Regions from separate parts of the Neobacillus sp. Soil_C_43 genome, predicted to be linked through region 1. Evidence: riboswitches for the same ligand, from Rfam matches in the RefSeq annotation. Region 1 holds a riboswitch; the other holds the start of a gene.
The links. A riboswitch is a leader RNA that binds a small molecule or an ion and turns the genes downstream of it on or off. The one in region 1 is predicted to bind thiamine pyrophosphate.
Positions count from the first base shown of each region.

Region 2: another riboswitch for thiamine pyrophosphate. It lies ahead of thiM (hydroxyethylthiazole kinase); the one in region 1 lies ahead of thiT (energy-coupled thiamine transporter ThiT).

Region 1 is NZ_JBDGJV010000005.1:138,420-145,741, forward strand. It holds gene AC3A54_RS09460 (transglycosylase domain-containing protein) at 1-1,808, opposite strand, end outside; gene AC3A54_RS09465 (helix-turn-helix transcriptional regulator) at 2,016-2,468, opposite strand; gene AC3A54_RS09470 (FeoB-associated Cys-rich membrane protein) at 2,584-2,742, opposite strand; gene feoB (ferrous iron transport protein B) at 2,764-4,767, opposite strand; gene AC3A54_RS09480 (FeoA family protein) at 4,767-4,991, opposite strand; gene thiT (energy-coupled thiamine transporter ThiT) at 5,155-5,733, opposite strand; TPP riboswitch at 5,821-5,928, opposite strand; gene AC3A54_RS09490 (histidine kinase N-terminal domain-containing protein) at 6,353-7,322, shown strand, end outside.
Region 2 is NZ_JBDGJV010000002.1:18,172-25,493, forward strand. It holds gene AC3A54_RS04705 (YjiH family protein) at 1-194, shown strand, start outside; gene AC3A54_RS04710 (hypothetical protein) at 423-1,430, shown strand; gene AC3A54_RS04715 (glycosyltransferase family 4 protein) at 1,524-2,639, shown strand; gene AC3A54_RS04720 (HipA family kinase) at 2,636-3,409, shown strand; gene AC3A54_RS04725 (hypothetical protein) at 3,522-3,977, opposite strand; gene AC3A54_RS04730 (glutaredoxin family protein) at 4,537-4,785, shown strand; TPP riboswitch at 4,836-4,945, shown strand; gene thiM (hydroxyethylthiazole kinase) at 5,024-5,836, shown strand; gene thiD (bifunctional hydroxymethylpyrimidine kinase/phosphomethylpyrimidine kinase) at 5,852-6,670, shown strand; gene thiE (thiamine phosphate synthase) at 6,667-7,320, shown strand.

The sequences.
Region 1 (7,322 bases):
AATAACACCGCTGAACCTGTACCGCTTGTTGGAGTTATATAATGACTGGAATCTGTTTTGTCATAGCCAACCCAAAACGCTCCAACTAGTTGAGGGGTATAGCCAACGAACCATTGATCTTTCAACCCATTGATCCCTTTAATTGGCACCTGAGTGGAACCTGTTTTCCCTGCTGTTTCCCTACCAGGTATTTGCGCCGCTTTTCCTGTTCCTTGTTCCACTACACCTAAGAGCATGGTTGTCATATTATCCGTAACTGATTTTGTCGTCACTTTCACTTTCTTTTCTTTCCACTCGGCGACAACCTGACCATCTGCGTCAACAATTTTTTTGATTACATGTGCTTCTATACGGACGCCATTATTAGGAAACACAGAAAAGGCTTCTGCCATATTAAGAGGGGAAACCCCCTTATGCAACCCGCCAAGAGCAAGTGATAGATTACGGTCAGCTTTATCCAAGGAAATACCAAACTTTTTGATTGAATCCAACCCTTTTTGTATCCCAAGTTGATTAAGTAGCCAGACGGCAGAGACATTTTTTGATTCTTTTACTGCCTCATACATCGGTACTTCGCCCTCATATTGATGATCATAATTGCTCGGCTGATAACTTCCGAACTTCATTGGCTCATCCTTTAACATATCAGTAATTTTCCAACCCTCTTCAAGGGCAGGCGTATATACGGCTAAAGGCTTAAAAGAAGACCCTGGTTGTGCTTCCAATTGAGTAGCACGATTATAGCCTCTAAAGGTGTGTTCTCCTCTACCACCGACAAGTCCCCTCACACCACCAGTTTTGGGATCAACGATCACCCCACCACTTTGAACAAGCCGGTCGTTTCCTTTAGGGAACAAGGTATCATTTTCATACGTATTCTCCATCGCTGCTTGCACTTTTGGATCAAGCTCCGTGTAAATTCGGTATCCCCCTGTTAATAAATCATCTTGTGATAAACCATATTGTTTAATTGCTTCCTCTAACACTTGATCAACATAATAAGGGAATTTTCCACGAAACGGGTCCCCACCCTTATCATTCAAGACTACTTCTTCATGGAGAGCTTTTTCATATTCTCCGCTCGAAATAAATCCTTGCTTTTTCATTTGTAATAAGACGATATTACGACGTTCCGTTGCACTTTTCATATGGTCGTACGGATTTAAAGCAGAAGGAGCTTTAATTAAGCCTGCAAGTAATGCAGATTCACTAACTGTTAAATCTTTCACCTCTTTAGCAAAATATTTACTCGCTGCTTGTTTAATTCCATATGCTCCATTTCCAAAATATATTTGATTTAAATACATTTGGAGGATTTCTTGTTTTGAATATTTTCTTTCAACCGCAAGGGATAAGAAAACTTCCTGTATTTTTCGGTTCAATGTTTTTTCAGATGTAAGTAGTGTGTTTTTTGTTAATTGTTGGGTGATTGTACTACCGCCTTCCACCATTCCTCCTGCTTTAAGGTCCCGGAAGAGAGCTCTCGAGGTACCTATCAAATCGACACCATTATGTTGATAGTATCGATGATCCTCGATGGCAACAACAGCATTTTTCATTGACACGGGAACTTCCTTAATAGGAACTCCTTCATTCTTATTAGCTGAAACCTTACTTGCCACTTTCCCATTCACATCATAAAACACTGTGGGCTGTGGCAGTTCATTTTTCAATTTAGATATATCGGCACTATTTGCAAAATAAGAAATGATTCCAAAAAAACCTAGGATGATGATTAATACAAATAAAACTATGAATTGAAGCAAATGCCACTTTTTCCAGTTCTTAAAAATATCTTTGAATATCATTTGATGACTTCCTTCTCTGTAAATTATGACAGGTATAATTTTCGTTGATTCAAAGTTTTTTATGACGGTTTCAAAAAAAATAAGTATATGTTAACGTGTCTGTTGATTTCCGCTCCAATCAACAGGTTATAAAATTATCAATGTTCTTCTACACAGCCAAAAATAAAAAAAGATGAGTAGTTCCCATCTTTTCAATAAATTTTATTCCTAGTTTTTAGCAATTTCTTTAAAGCGTTGTTTTGTAAGCTTTTCATCGAAGCTACTAAAAATCCTATAGTTTTGCTCATCTAGTATTCGAAAATGTTTACTAAGTATATTTTGTTGAAGAATAAATCCATTCTTCTTATTTACTACTTTCCACCAAATTCGGCCGCCAAGAGTTTTCGTTTTACGAAAATCTATTCCTTCACGTGCGACAGTTTCCAATACTTCCAGAGGCTCATTTCCAAATAAGAATTGAACTGTTTCTGTTTCACGAAAAAGAGCACAAATAGAAACAGCAGTGGACCAGTTGGCAAGAACTCTTCCCTTCTCAATTTGTACAAGTGTTTTTTTTGAGACTCCAATAATTTCTGCCATTTTATCCTGAGTATATCCTGCTTCCGTCCGAATAAGACGAAGCTTTTCAGAAACCTGCATAATAATTTCATCCCTGGTCACATATAAGCCCTTCCTTCACTAGCATCTAGTGTAATTTTACACAACTTCCTTCTCTCGTTCAAATATTATGAAAAAAACTGCTATCCATTCAACTGATAGCAGTTTTATATCTAGGTTATTTATTTATGTTTGGCGGAAGTCCGCACTGACTTGAACAGGAATTTTTAAGTTCACATGCAGCACATTTCCCTTTTTTAGATTTATTTATGAACTTTACTAAAGCCCATGTTGCATATCCAAAAATCGCTGCCCCAATAATAATATTGGCAATCATAGCTTTCACCTCTTTTTAGAATTAACCAATTCCCAACATCATACCACCTTGGTAAATGATTAATGACAATACATAGGCAATCACAAAGGCATAAATCATAGAAAAAGCTGTCCATTTTTTTGAATTAGTTTCTTTATATATTGTTGCTACAGTTGCTAAGCATGGAATATATAACAAAATGAATACCATGAAACTATAAGCAGCAAGCGGTGTGTAATAATTAGCCAGCAATGCTTGTAAACCATCATCATTCGGAACAAAATAAATAATATTCATCGTTGAGATAATTGCTTCTTTTGCTAGAAATCCAGTAATTAACGATGCCGAAGCCTGCCATGTTCCAAAGCCAATTGGATCAAAGATTGGAGCAATTATGTTTCCAATTGCTGCTAAGAAACTATGATCCATATCTACATTTAGACCTTTGGGACCCGCATAGGATAACAACCAAATAAAAACAGAACCTGCAAAAATAAATGTTCCAGCCTTTCTTACAAACCCTTTCCCTTTATCCCATGTGCTTCTCCAAAGAGATTGAAACTGTGGCAACCTATATGGCGGCAGTTCAATAACAAACAAGGAAGTTTCAGATTTTAGTAAAGTAGTAGAGAATACTTTGGCCAATACTAAAGCAACAACAATCCCTAGAACATAAAGACTTAACACAACAAATGCTTTATGAGCGGCAAAAAATGCTCCGACAAATAGGGCATATACAGGTAATCGTGCGGAACATGACATTAACGGGGTGAGCAGAATCGTTAACAAACGCTCACGTGGGGTTTCAATTGTTCGTGCTGCCATGATTCCAGGTACATTACAACCAAAACCAATCATCATCGGAATAAATGCTTTTCCGTTTAGTCCAACCGATTCCATAATTCGGTCCATTACTAGTGCAACACGAGCCATGTACCCAGAGTCCTCAAGTAACGAAATAAAGAAGAAGAGAATAAAAATTTGTGGAACAAACACAAGTACGCCACCGACACCTGCTACCAAACCTTCAATAATTAATGCATGGATAAATGCTGATGCATGAATGGCTCCTAACACTTTCTCAAAGCCAGCCGTTACAGGTCCGGTTAAGAAAGCATCTAAAACGTCTGATAAAGGAGTTCCCAACCAATCAAACGTTAACATAAACATAAAATACATTAACAGTAAAAAGATCGGCATACCAAGGTATCGATTTGTAACGATAGAATCTATCTTTTCAGACAAAGGGATAACTGTATCACTTTTTCTAGCCACTTCAGCAATGATTTTTTCAATAACTTCTTTTCTTTTTAGATAAATAAAGTTTGTTAATGATTTAAAGTCGGTCTGTTTTTGTAACTCCGATTCTAGTTTCTCCATAATAGCTTTAAGCTTTTGTGGGTTGGTTAGGCCATTAACATAGTTTTTTACATATTCATTGCCTTCAAAGTATTGGACCGCTAAAAAACGTAGAGAGTGATTTGTTTTTCCAGTTAATTCCCCTGAAAATGCAGTAATTGCTTCCTCGAGCTCTTTACCATAATAAGTGAGATTCTTTTTAGTTGGTTGGATGGATTTCGCTCCAATCACATCTACAAGCTTATCGCACCCTTTCCCACTTCTTGCCACAACAGGCACTACTGAAACACCGAGAATCTCTGAAAGTTTCATATAATCAATTTGAATGCCTCGCTTATTAGCAACATCTATCATATTTAATCCGATAAGTGCTGGCTTTTCAAACTCAAGCAATTGGAGTGTTAAATGGAGATTCCGCTCCAATTGTGAGGCATCTAAAATATTCAATAAACGATCCACTGATTCATTTAAAAAGAAGGAAGTGACAACACCTTCATCTTTTGATAATGGATTAAGAGTGTATACTCCAGGTAAATCGATTAAATGTCCAAGGTTTTTCTTAAATACTCCAACCTTTTTTTCAACTGTTACACCGCTCCAGTTCCCAACATATTCATAGGAACCTGTTAAGTTATTAAACAATGATGTCTTTCCTGTATTTGGGTTTCCTATAAGAGCAATTTCCATTAGATTCTTTCCACCTCAATCTGAACGGCTTCCTTGCGGCGGATTCCAACGCATTGTCCGCAGGACTCTATCATAATTGGGCCACCAAACGGCATGACGCATTTTACACATACTTCTGAGCCTTCTGTGATTCCTAAATCAAGCAATCGTCTTTGAACTAGGTGACCAACATGAGAAAGATCTAATATTTTCCCTTTATCTCCCGCTTTTAATGAACCAAACATGTATATCACCCTTATCTAGGTTAATTGAGAATGATTATCTTTCTATATTGCCATTTTAACACTTTTTTTAGGTAATAAGCATATTAAATTTGACAAAGTTTCGAAAAAATTTCATAAAAAAAAGGTAAAGCGTCTCGCTTTTCCTTTTTTTTACTAACCTGGTTTATTTGAACAGTCTTTTTGGTAATGCACTGATAACTAGAATAATGATAATGGCACTGATAATAAAACTTGGGAGCATATAGGTACCATTATATAGCAGGGAGTAAACAGCTACTGGCTGCCCTTTTGGAGCATACTCTCCAAAAAATACAATTCCTGATACAACATGGCAAAGGTAACGAAGAACACTTCCTAAGAAGGCTCCAAGTACTACGTAGGTCATCCATTTTCCTTTGTTCTGATCATTAAGTGCATTCTTTATTTGTGCTGCAAAAATACCGGCGAAGCCCACAACAGTAAAGGCAATAAAGTAATCAATAATTCCTTGAATCAGGGTATATATTTGTGAATATCCAAGAATAAATTGTAACAGGCCTAGTAAGAATCCTGTAAGGACGCCACCTTTAACCCCCCAGCGATAAGCCATAAGAAACACCGGGACCATGGCAATCGAAATAGATCCCCCTTGTGGCCAAATTTTAAATGAAAGGATATTCCCAACATAATCTAATAAATAAGCAAGTGCGGTAAACACCGCTACTTCTGTAATAAAAAGCGTGTTACTCCTGTTCTTGTTCATTTCTCTTTCCCCCTCTGAATTGTAAAGCAATAAAACAATCCACAAAAAAAAGCAATGCACGACAATTAGGAATGTCTGCATTGCTTTGCTATCGGCAAACCACATCCCTACGCTAGCGTTAACTAACAGGTTCATAGGGTCAGAACTCTACCGTTCACTCTCAGCCGCATAAAAGCAGCTCCCCCTGTGGAAATATTCTATTGTTTTCCCTTAAAAATATACTACTGTTTCTTTGTTTTTACAAGGAATATCTACATGCTGGGCCTTATAGAAACAATAATTAAAAGATAGGCTCTGTTTGCCTTGCCTGTTGATTTCCACTCCAGGCACGAGCGGTTCGTGGGTGTTTCGGCGAGCCTCCTCGGCGCTTGCGCCTGGGGGGTCTCCCCTGAACCATACTCCCACAGGAGTCTTCGTGCCTTCCGCTCCAATCAACAGGGTGTAAAAATCAACACTGTTCTTTAACACAGCTAAAAGATAAAATACGAAAATCCAACTTCGTTTTATTTATAGAAATTATTGGGAAATATTTTTTTTATTTATTTCTTAGAGGATTTTTGCCTTTACCCTCGAATTTACATGGTAATCAGTTTTGTTAAAACCATAGGGGGACACAACAATGTTTACGGGAGAACAAACGGATTTAGTTGCTTTTTTTCAAAAAAATAAAGAAAAACTAGTTCAAGAGTGGGAAGATTCCATTGTGATTAATCATGGGGACCCCTTCAAGTTGAAAATCAGGGAAAATGGGGAAGCCCTACTTAATGTAATCCTTTCTATGCATAAGGTATCTAAAGAGGAACTTATAGAAATCGTAAAAAAGATTGCCATAGAAGTTTCAGAAGAAAGGGTACTGGCTAATATCAATATTGGTGATTTTGTCTACAATGTTAATCTCGGTCGGACCATTCTATATAGTTATTTGAGTAAAACAGGAATTTCCTGGTCAGATTTGCAGGAATCCATAAATAAAATCAATTTTTGTTTTGATAAATTTTTATACTATGCAGTTTCCCATTATTCAGAAGCTAAAAACAAGATTATTGAAGAAAAGACGATGTTCATTGATTCAACTCACCAGGACCGATTAACCCTTCTCGGTCAAATGACATCAAGCTTTATTCATGAATTTAGGAATCCACTCACTTCTGTTCAAGGATTCATCCAATTACTTAAGGCAGATTATCCAAACATGAGATATTTAGATATCATTTCAGGGGAGTTAGACCAACTTAATTTTCGAATATCCCAGTTTCTTCTGCTTTCAAAGAAGGAACTTATTGGGAAAGAAAAAATTGATTTCAAATTGAATCAACTTATCGATGAGGTGTTAAATTTCCTTTATCCTAGTATATTGGATGGAAAAGTGAAAATTAAAAGAGATTTGAGCAAAGATTTCACTTTGAATGGATATGCTGATGAAATTAGACAAGTCTTTATTAATATTATTTTTAATGCAATTGATGTTCTAAATCATCACGAAGTGGACTTACCTACAATTGAAATAAGTACCTGGGTGGAAAATGAAGAGTTGATTAAAATCAGTATATCTAATAATGGACCTGCCATTCCGGCGGAATTAAGAAAAA
Region 2 (7,322 bases), on a different contig from region 1:
CCAAAGCAGCAGTCGTAACAAAATTTGTAATTGCCGTAGTATCTGTTTCATCTATTATCTTCTTTTCAGCTGTGGTACCTTGTATTTTATCAACAGAGATTCCACTCACAATTGGAAAACTGGTTGTCATCTGGTTTGAAAGAGTGGTACTAACCATATTAATCACAGCACCGCTAGCCTATTTACTTCTTTAGGATTGGAAATCGAAAATGATGGTGCCTGACACCACAAAAGACATTCTGGTCATTTTGTCCGTCTCCAGTGGACGGTTAGTTCCGCCAGCGTATGTTGGCGGATTTTTTTGTTCATTTTTATTTCTATTAGACGGTAGCCTGTACATTTTATGTCCTACTTGAATTAACTATAATAGGCGTTACTGCTTATGGTTTTATTTCTATTAGTTTTTTAAAAGGAGGGAAATAATGGATATTAATCAGTTGAATGAATGGATGAAACAAATTGAAGTGAAAAATCTGATCAATGCTGACGTTGAGGTTGTAAATAATTCACCATTAGTTATGCTTGGGAAAGGACGGCAGGGAGCCGTTTTTCAAATTTCCGAAGATATTTGTGTAAAAGTATTTGGAAACCAAGAAGATTGCGACCGCGAACACTATGCCTTGTCCTTAGGCCAGCTGACGAATCTATTTCCAAAGATTCATGCGAAAGGACCACTTTATATCGCAATGGATATTATTAGAGGGGTAGATGTACGTGAATACCTTCAATCACAACCACTAACTGAAGAACTATCAGCAAAGCTAATTGATATGTTAATCACCTTTAAAACGATCGGGTATGAACGGATTGATCATCATAAAAGGCAAATATATATCCAGCCAGACGGTAATTTGAAAGTAATTGATGTGGCAAGAACCGTATGGCGTGACCGGGTGTATCCATATCCAAGGAAGCTTTTAAATTCATTAGGAGATGAAAATAAGGCAATTTTCTTGTCACATGTTCAAGAAATGGCTCCTGAATTATATCAGGAATGGCTTCACTACATTCGTATGGAAGAGTTATCCCATCAAATTTATCAAATACTACTTCCTCAAAAACCAGACAAAGAAACAGTTAAGAATCTGAGCAAAAAGCTGTTAACAACAGAAGATGAAGAAAAATATGTTCTTCAGCTACAGGGATTGGTTCACAAGGTGTTTAAAGAGGAATGGGTCAAAACGATGCTTGCACGTGGGAAGGACCCTGAAGCTGTAATGGAAAAAATAGATAAGTATTGGGATGAACTTGAACAATCTCGAGTGCAGGAACAGTATAGAGGAATGAAACGATTTGAAGGAGAAGTAAGCCGAAGTGATGGTAAACACCGTGATAAAGATAAAAAACGCGATCAGCACCGACGATTTGAAGGCGAAAGGTATGATAGAGATTCTCGCGGTAAAAAGAGCAAAAAAGGCAGGAAAAAATAGCATTCTACAACATTATTACTGAAGTATAAGACGCCGTCAAAAGTAAGGCGTATTTCTGAGGAGGACCCTAAATACTAACAAGGAGAAAGCTAAATGAAAGTACTAGTAATCTGGCGGCTGCTCACTGTTGGCGGAGTAAATGCTGGATGGCGAAATCGCTCAATCTATTTCAAGAAACATGGCATTGATACTGAATTCCTTTATACAACAGATCATGGCGGGCTCCACATCATGCAGGACATTGCTCCTGTCTATTTAACGAAAGATGAACAAGAAATTAAAAAAATCATTCAAGATCACGCTTATGACGCCGTCATTATTGTTGATACGGGTGCTGCCTACAAATGGCTTCGAAAAGCTAACTTTCAAGGCCCAGTTATTGTGGAAGCACGCACTCCAGAACTAATCAAGCTTACCCCTCACGTAAAATCGTTTAAAGGAATTCAGCCAGAATTAATGATTGTTCCCTCTCAATATCAACAGCGGTTAGTCTCCATCTTAACAAACAATGTCCCCATTGAAGTAATATACAATGGCGTAGATACCACCTTTTTCCGAGCATTACCAACCAATGAAATTGATTTCAATAGTGCACCTGTTCTCCCAAAAGATAAAAAGATTATCGGATGGATTGGCAGATTGGACAAACGTAAAAACTGGCCGATGCTGATTGAAGTGGCAAAAAAGATAAAAAGTGAACGCGAAGATATTGAAATTTGGGTAATTGGTGGCGCACAAAGTGTACAGCGTGAAGAATTTGCAGCCGCTTGGCAAGAAGAAAAGCTCACAGATATCATTAAATGGTTTCCTGTCATTCCTTATCAGCAAATGCCTCACGTTTATGCGAAAATTCGTCAATCTGGCGGATGTACTCTAGCAACTACAAAATCAGAATCCTTCGGAAATACCTTTATTGAATCAATGACCTGCGGGGTACCAGTTGTCGCCTCTAGAATGATGCCAGTCACTGAACTGGTTGTCGACGGAGAGACTGGATTACTTTATCGTGGACAAAATGTAGAGGATGCCGTTAATCAAATATACGGGATCATCGATCATCCAGTCAGATATCAACAGATGTCTCAGGCTGCAATTAATCGAGTTCAACAGAATTTCTCTATTCAAATAGTAGCAGATGCTTATGTTGATTTATTGAAAAAAATTATCCAAAAGGATGTAGAGGCAGACGGGGAGGTGGGTCAGCCATGATTACCCCCATTTCCTATCAAAAAACATTGGAAGGGAAGTCAAATGCCCATTTAATTACCTTTAGTGATGGAAATGACTATGTGGTTAAGTTCTTTCAGACTGGGTATGAAAGAACGTTACCAAATGAATGGGTGGCATATTGTCTAGCGAGATACCTCGGGCTCCCAGTTCCCTTTGCCCGCTTAGTAGAAATACCACAGGAATTCATTACACAAGTTCCTGAACTGAACGTCATGCAGCAAACTCAATATCAATTCGCCTCATTATATGTCCATGATTGTTTGGATGGACATCAAACGCCAAATATTTCCGGAATCCATAATCACCAGTCATTAGCCGGTGTCATTTTATTAGATTACTGGTTATGCAACCGCGACCGGACTCGCAAAAATATTGTTTTATGTGAAGAAGAAAAAGAAACATACCACTTATGGATCATTGATCATGCGGAGATATTCGAATCTTACAATTGGAACGAGAATGATTTAGATAACCTGTCAGAGCAGCTTTTAAAAAGTGCCACACACCAAATCATGGCGAAATTTATTGAATCCGAAGATAGTTTTACAAACTATATGGAACTGATTCAAACCATTCCCATTTTTTTAATTGAGGAAATTGTATCAATGATACCAGATGATTGGATGGTTTCTAAGGAGGAAAAAAAGGCAATGGTTAGCGCCTTAGTAACAAGACGTAAGAGCATCCTTCCACACCTCATGCAGCGATTTTTGAAAAAAATTTATCGGCCGTTACATGATAATGAATAGAATTAATTAAAAAAGTGGTAGCGGCCACTTTTTTTCGTTGAAAAAAACCTTGATTTCTCAAGGTTTTGTGTGATTTCAGTATTGGAAGTTTAATAGATTGTTAAAGAGTTCACTACTCCTTATCTTTTTTCTTTTTTTTGTCCTTGTCTTTCTCTTTTTTCTTTTTTTCAGACTCTGAAAGTTGATTGATTAGTTTCTCATTTTGTTCTTTTAAATCAGCCAGTTCTGCTCGAACCTCAGCTTCGAAGCTTTCGATATAATTTGATAGGTCTGCTTCAATTGCGAATAAATGATTACTAATTTTAGCCCGAAGATCAGGCTCATGATTCTCTAGTTCAGTTTGTACCTCTGTCACTTCTGTAAGGATTTCTTGTTGTTCAATATTTACTTCAGCTGTTACTTCAGTTTGTTCCACTAGTTCCTCTGCTGCTGTTGGTGAAGGGAATGATTCAGTTTGGTTTAGTGCCTTCAAAAGCTCTTCTTTCAATAAGTTGTTCACCGATTGCAAAAAGGAGTCTATATCAAATGTATTTTCTTGAATATTTTTATTTTTATTTTTTTTACCCATTATCCTACCCACCTTTTATTTTTTTAGGATCTGTTAAACTTGCCTGTTGATTTCCGCTCCAGGCACTTCGCTTTCCGTGGGTGTTTCGGCGAGCCTCCTCGGCGCATGCGCCTGCGGGGTCTCCCCTGAACCATACTCCCAAAGGAGTCTTCGTGCCTTCCGCGCCAATCAACAGAGTGTAAAAATCAACACTGTTCTTTAACATAGCCTTTTATTAAAATATATAATGATTAATCCCCTAATTCTCACAAGTGACGGCAATAAGGGGTCCTACTAGATATATATTATGTAAAAGAGACGGACGAGCATAAACGAATATCATGATAATAGAAAAAAGGGCTGTCTAACGGCATTTTAAGTTTCCACTTTCCGACATAAAAACACGAGAATTGTCTGTTCGTGCGCTTTCCCGAGGAATATTTCCGAACGCTATGTTTACAACTACTGCAGGAAATTGTTATATAATGGATGGGAATGTGGGGGGGAATTCGCGGATTTTAAAGTATATAAAGAATTTAAAGGAAAATTGTCGTAAATTTAGATAGGGGGAAATATTTAAATGAGCAAGCAAGTAATCGTCTATACAACAAACGATTGTATTGAATGTACAATGGTGAAGCAGGTACTAACACAAGAAGGAATTGCATTTGAAGCAAGAAACATTTCTACTCATGCCGAATATCAAAAGGAAGTAGAGAAGTACGGCTATCTGGGCGTTCCAATAACGGTTGTTGAAGGCCGGGCAGTCAAAGGATTTACAAACGAACTAAAAGAACTTATTGATTTAGTGAAAAATAAAGAGGCATAAATCCTTTACTATTTTTAAAAATAGGATTATGATTTATGTAATTTCATAAGTGAATCTACTAGGGGTGCCCAGATTGCGGGCTGAGAGAAAACGGCAACGTTTTTAACCCTTCGGACCTGATCTGGGTAATACCAGCGTAGGAAAGTAGTCGAGTGAATGTTGTATTATTACTCTATCTAACTAACCAGGTCCAATTTATGGATCTGGTTTTTTTATTTTTAAAAAAGGGGAGATTGTTGTGGAAACAAACAGATGGTTTGAGACATTGGAAAAAGTAAGAGAGGGTAGACCGTTAGTACATAACATAACAAACGTCGTTGTCACGAACTTTACAGCAAATGGTTTACTTGCACTAGGAGCATCACCTGTCATGGCATATGCAGCAGAAGAAGTAGCCGATATGGCGAAGATTGCTAGTTCCGTAGTTTTGAATATTGGAACGCTAAACGCGCAGACAGTGGAGTCGATGGTTATTGCAGGAAAAGCAGCCAATGAAAATAGTGTTCCGGTTATATTTGACCCAGTAGGTGCAGGGGCCACTCCTTACCGTACGGAGACTGCACAAAAAATTATGAAACAGGTGCATGTTTCGGTAATCAGAGGCAATGCAGCCGAAATAGCTAATGTTGTCGGGGAGAACTGGGAAATTAAAGGTGTAGATGCCGGTGACGCAAATGGGAACATTGTTGAACTTGCCATCTTTGCTGCACAGAAACTGAACACCGTTGTGGTCATAACCGGAAAAGAAGATATCGTGACAGATGGAGAAACAACCTTTGTGATTGCAAATGGACATCCAATATTGACCAAGGTGACAGGCACTGGCTGTCTATTAACCTCTGTAATTGGTGCGTTTGCTGGTGTGGAAGAAGACTTATTGAAGGCTTCCGTAGCAGCTTTGTCTTTCTATGGAATAGCGGCAGAGAAAGCGGCTGAAAAAACAGTTGAACAAGGACCGGGAAGCTTTCAAATCGAATTTTTAAACCAATTATCACTCACATCATCAAAAGATATGAAGCAGCTCGCGTCCATTAAAAAAATGAATGAGTAAGTGGGGGTTATTTTTATGAAAAAAGCGCTAACGATTGCAGGATCTGATAGCGGTGGCGGAGCAGGAATTCAGGCAGATTTAAAGACGTTTCAGGAATTAGAGGTATTTGGTATGTCTGCATTAACAGCAGTGACTGCTCAGAATACATTGGGTGTTCACGGTGTTTATCCAATGTCTGTTGAGGCTGTTGTCAAACAGATTCAAGCTATTGGGGAGGATATCGGATCAGATGCCCTAAAAACAGGGATGCTGTTTAATGCAGAAATCATTGAGGCAGTATCCGAACAATTGAAGATTTTTCAATGGGAAAATGTCGTGGTTGACCCGGTGATGATCGCTAAAGGCGGAGCATCTTTACTGTTAAATGAAGCGATATCAGCGATGAAAACCTATTTACTGCCTCTAGCAAAGGTCATTACTCCGAACATTCCAGAAGCGGAAGTTTTAACGGGAATGACGATTCAAACGGTTGAGGAAAAAAAGGAAGCTGCGAGAAGATTACATGCACTTGGAGTGAAAAATATCGTCATCAAGGGTGGACATGACGAGAATGAAACGGATGCAGTAGATGTATTATTCGATGGCAAGGAATTTTACACGTTCACGAGCCAGCGAATCAATACTAAAAACACGCATGGAACAGGATGCACCTTCTCTGCTGCACTAACTGCAGAGCTGGCAAAAGGAGCTAGTGTGTATGAAGCCGTTTTAACAGCAAAGGATTTTATTCAGGCAGCTATTGAAGAAGATTTAAAGATCGGCCAAGGACATGGCCCCACTAACCATTGGGCATATCGAAAAAGAAAGATCGGAAAAGAGGGTACCCCTTTATGACAAATTTACGAGAAGCATTGAGTGTTTATTTTATCATGGGTAGCAATAACTGCATGAAGGACCCTGTTGAGGTATTGAAGGAAGCCATTGCTGGGGGCATAACCTTTTTTCAGTTTCGTGAAAAAGGGGAAGGGGCTCTAACTGGCGTTGAAAAATATTCACTCGCTAAAAAACTCCAAACCATCTGTAAAGAGAATCACATCCCTTTCATTGTAAATGATGATCTTGATCTTGCGATTGAATTAAATGCAGACGGTGTCCATATTGGGCAAGAGGATGAATCTGTTAAAACGGTAAGGGGAAAAATTGGCGACAAAATCTTGGGTGTTTCTGTTCATACAAAAGAGGAAGCCATGGCAGCCTTACGGGATGGAGCAGATTATTTTGGTATTGGACCTGTTTTTCCAACCACCACGAAGGCAGACGCCAAACCATCAAGGGGCACGACACTGATTGAGGCATTACGCAGTGAAGGATACACCATCCCCATTGTTGGAATTGGTGGAATCACGATTGAAAATGCTCGTTCAGTAGTAGAAGCAGGGGCAGATGGCGTTTCCGTGATTACGGCTATCAGTCATGCAGAATCACCGCAAGGAGCAGCAAAAGCTTTAAGAAAAAATCTAGATGCTATAGCAGGTCAGGAGTGATA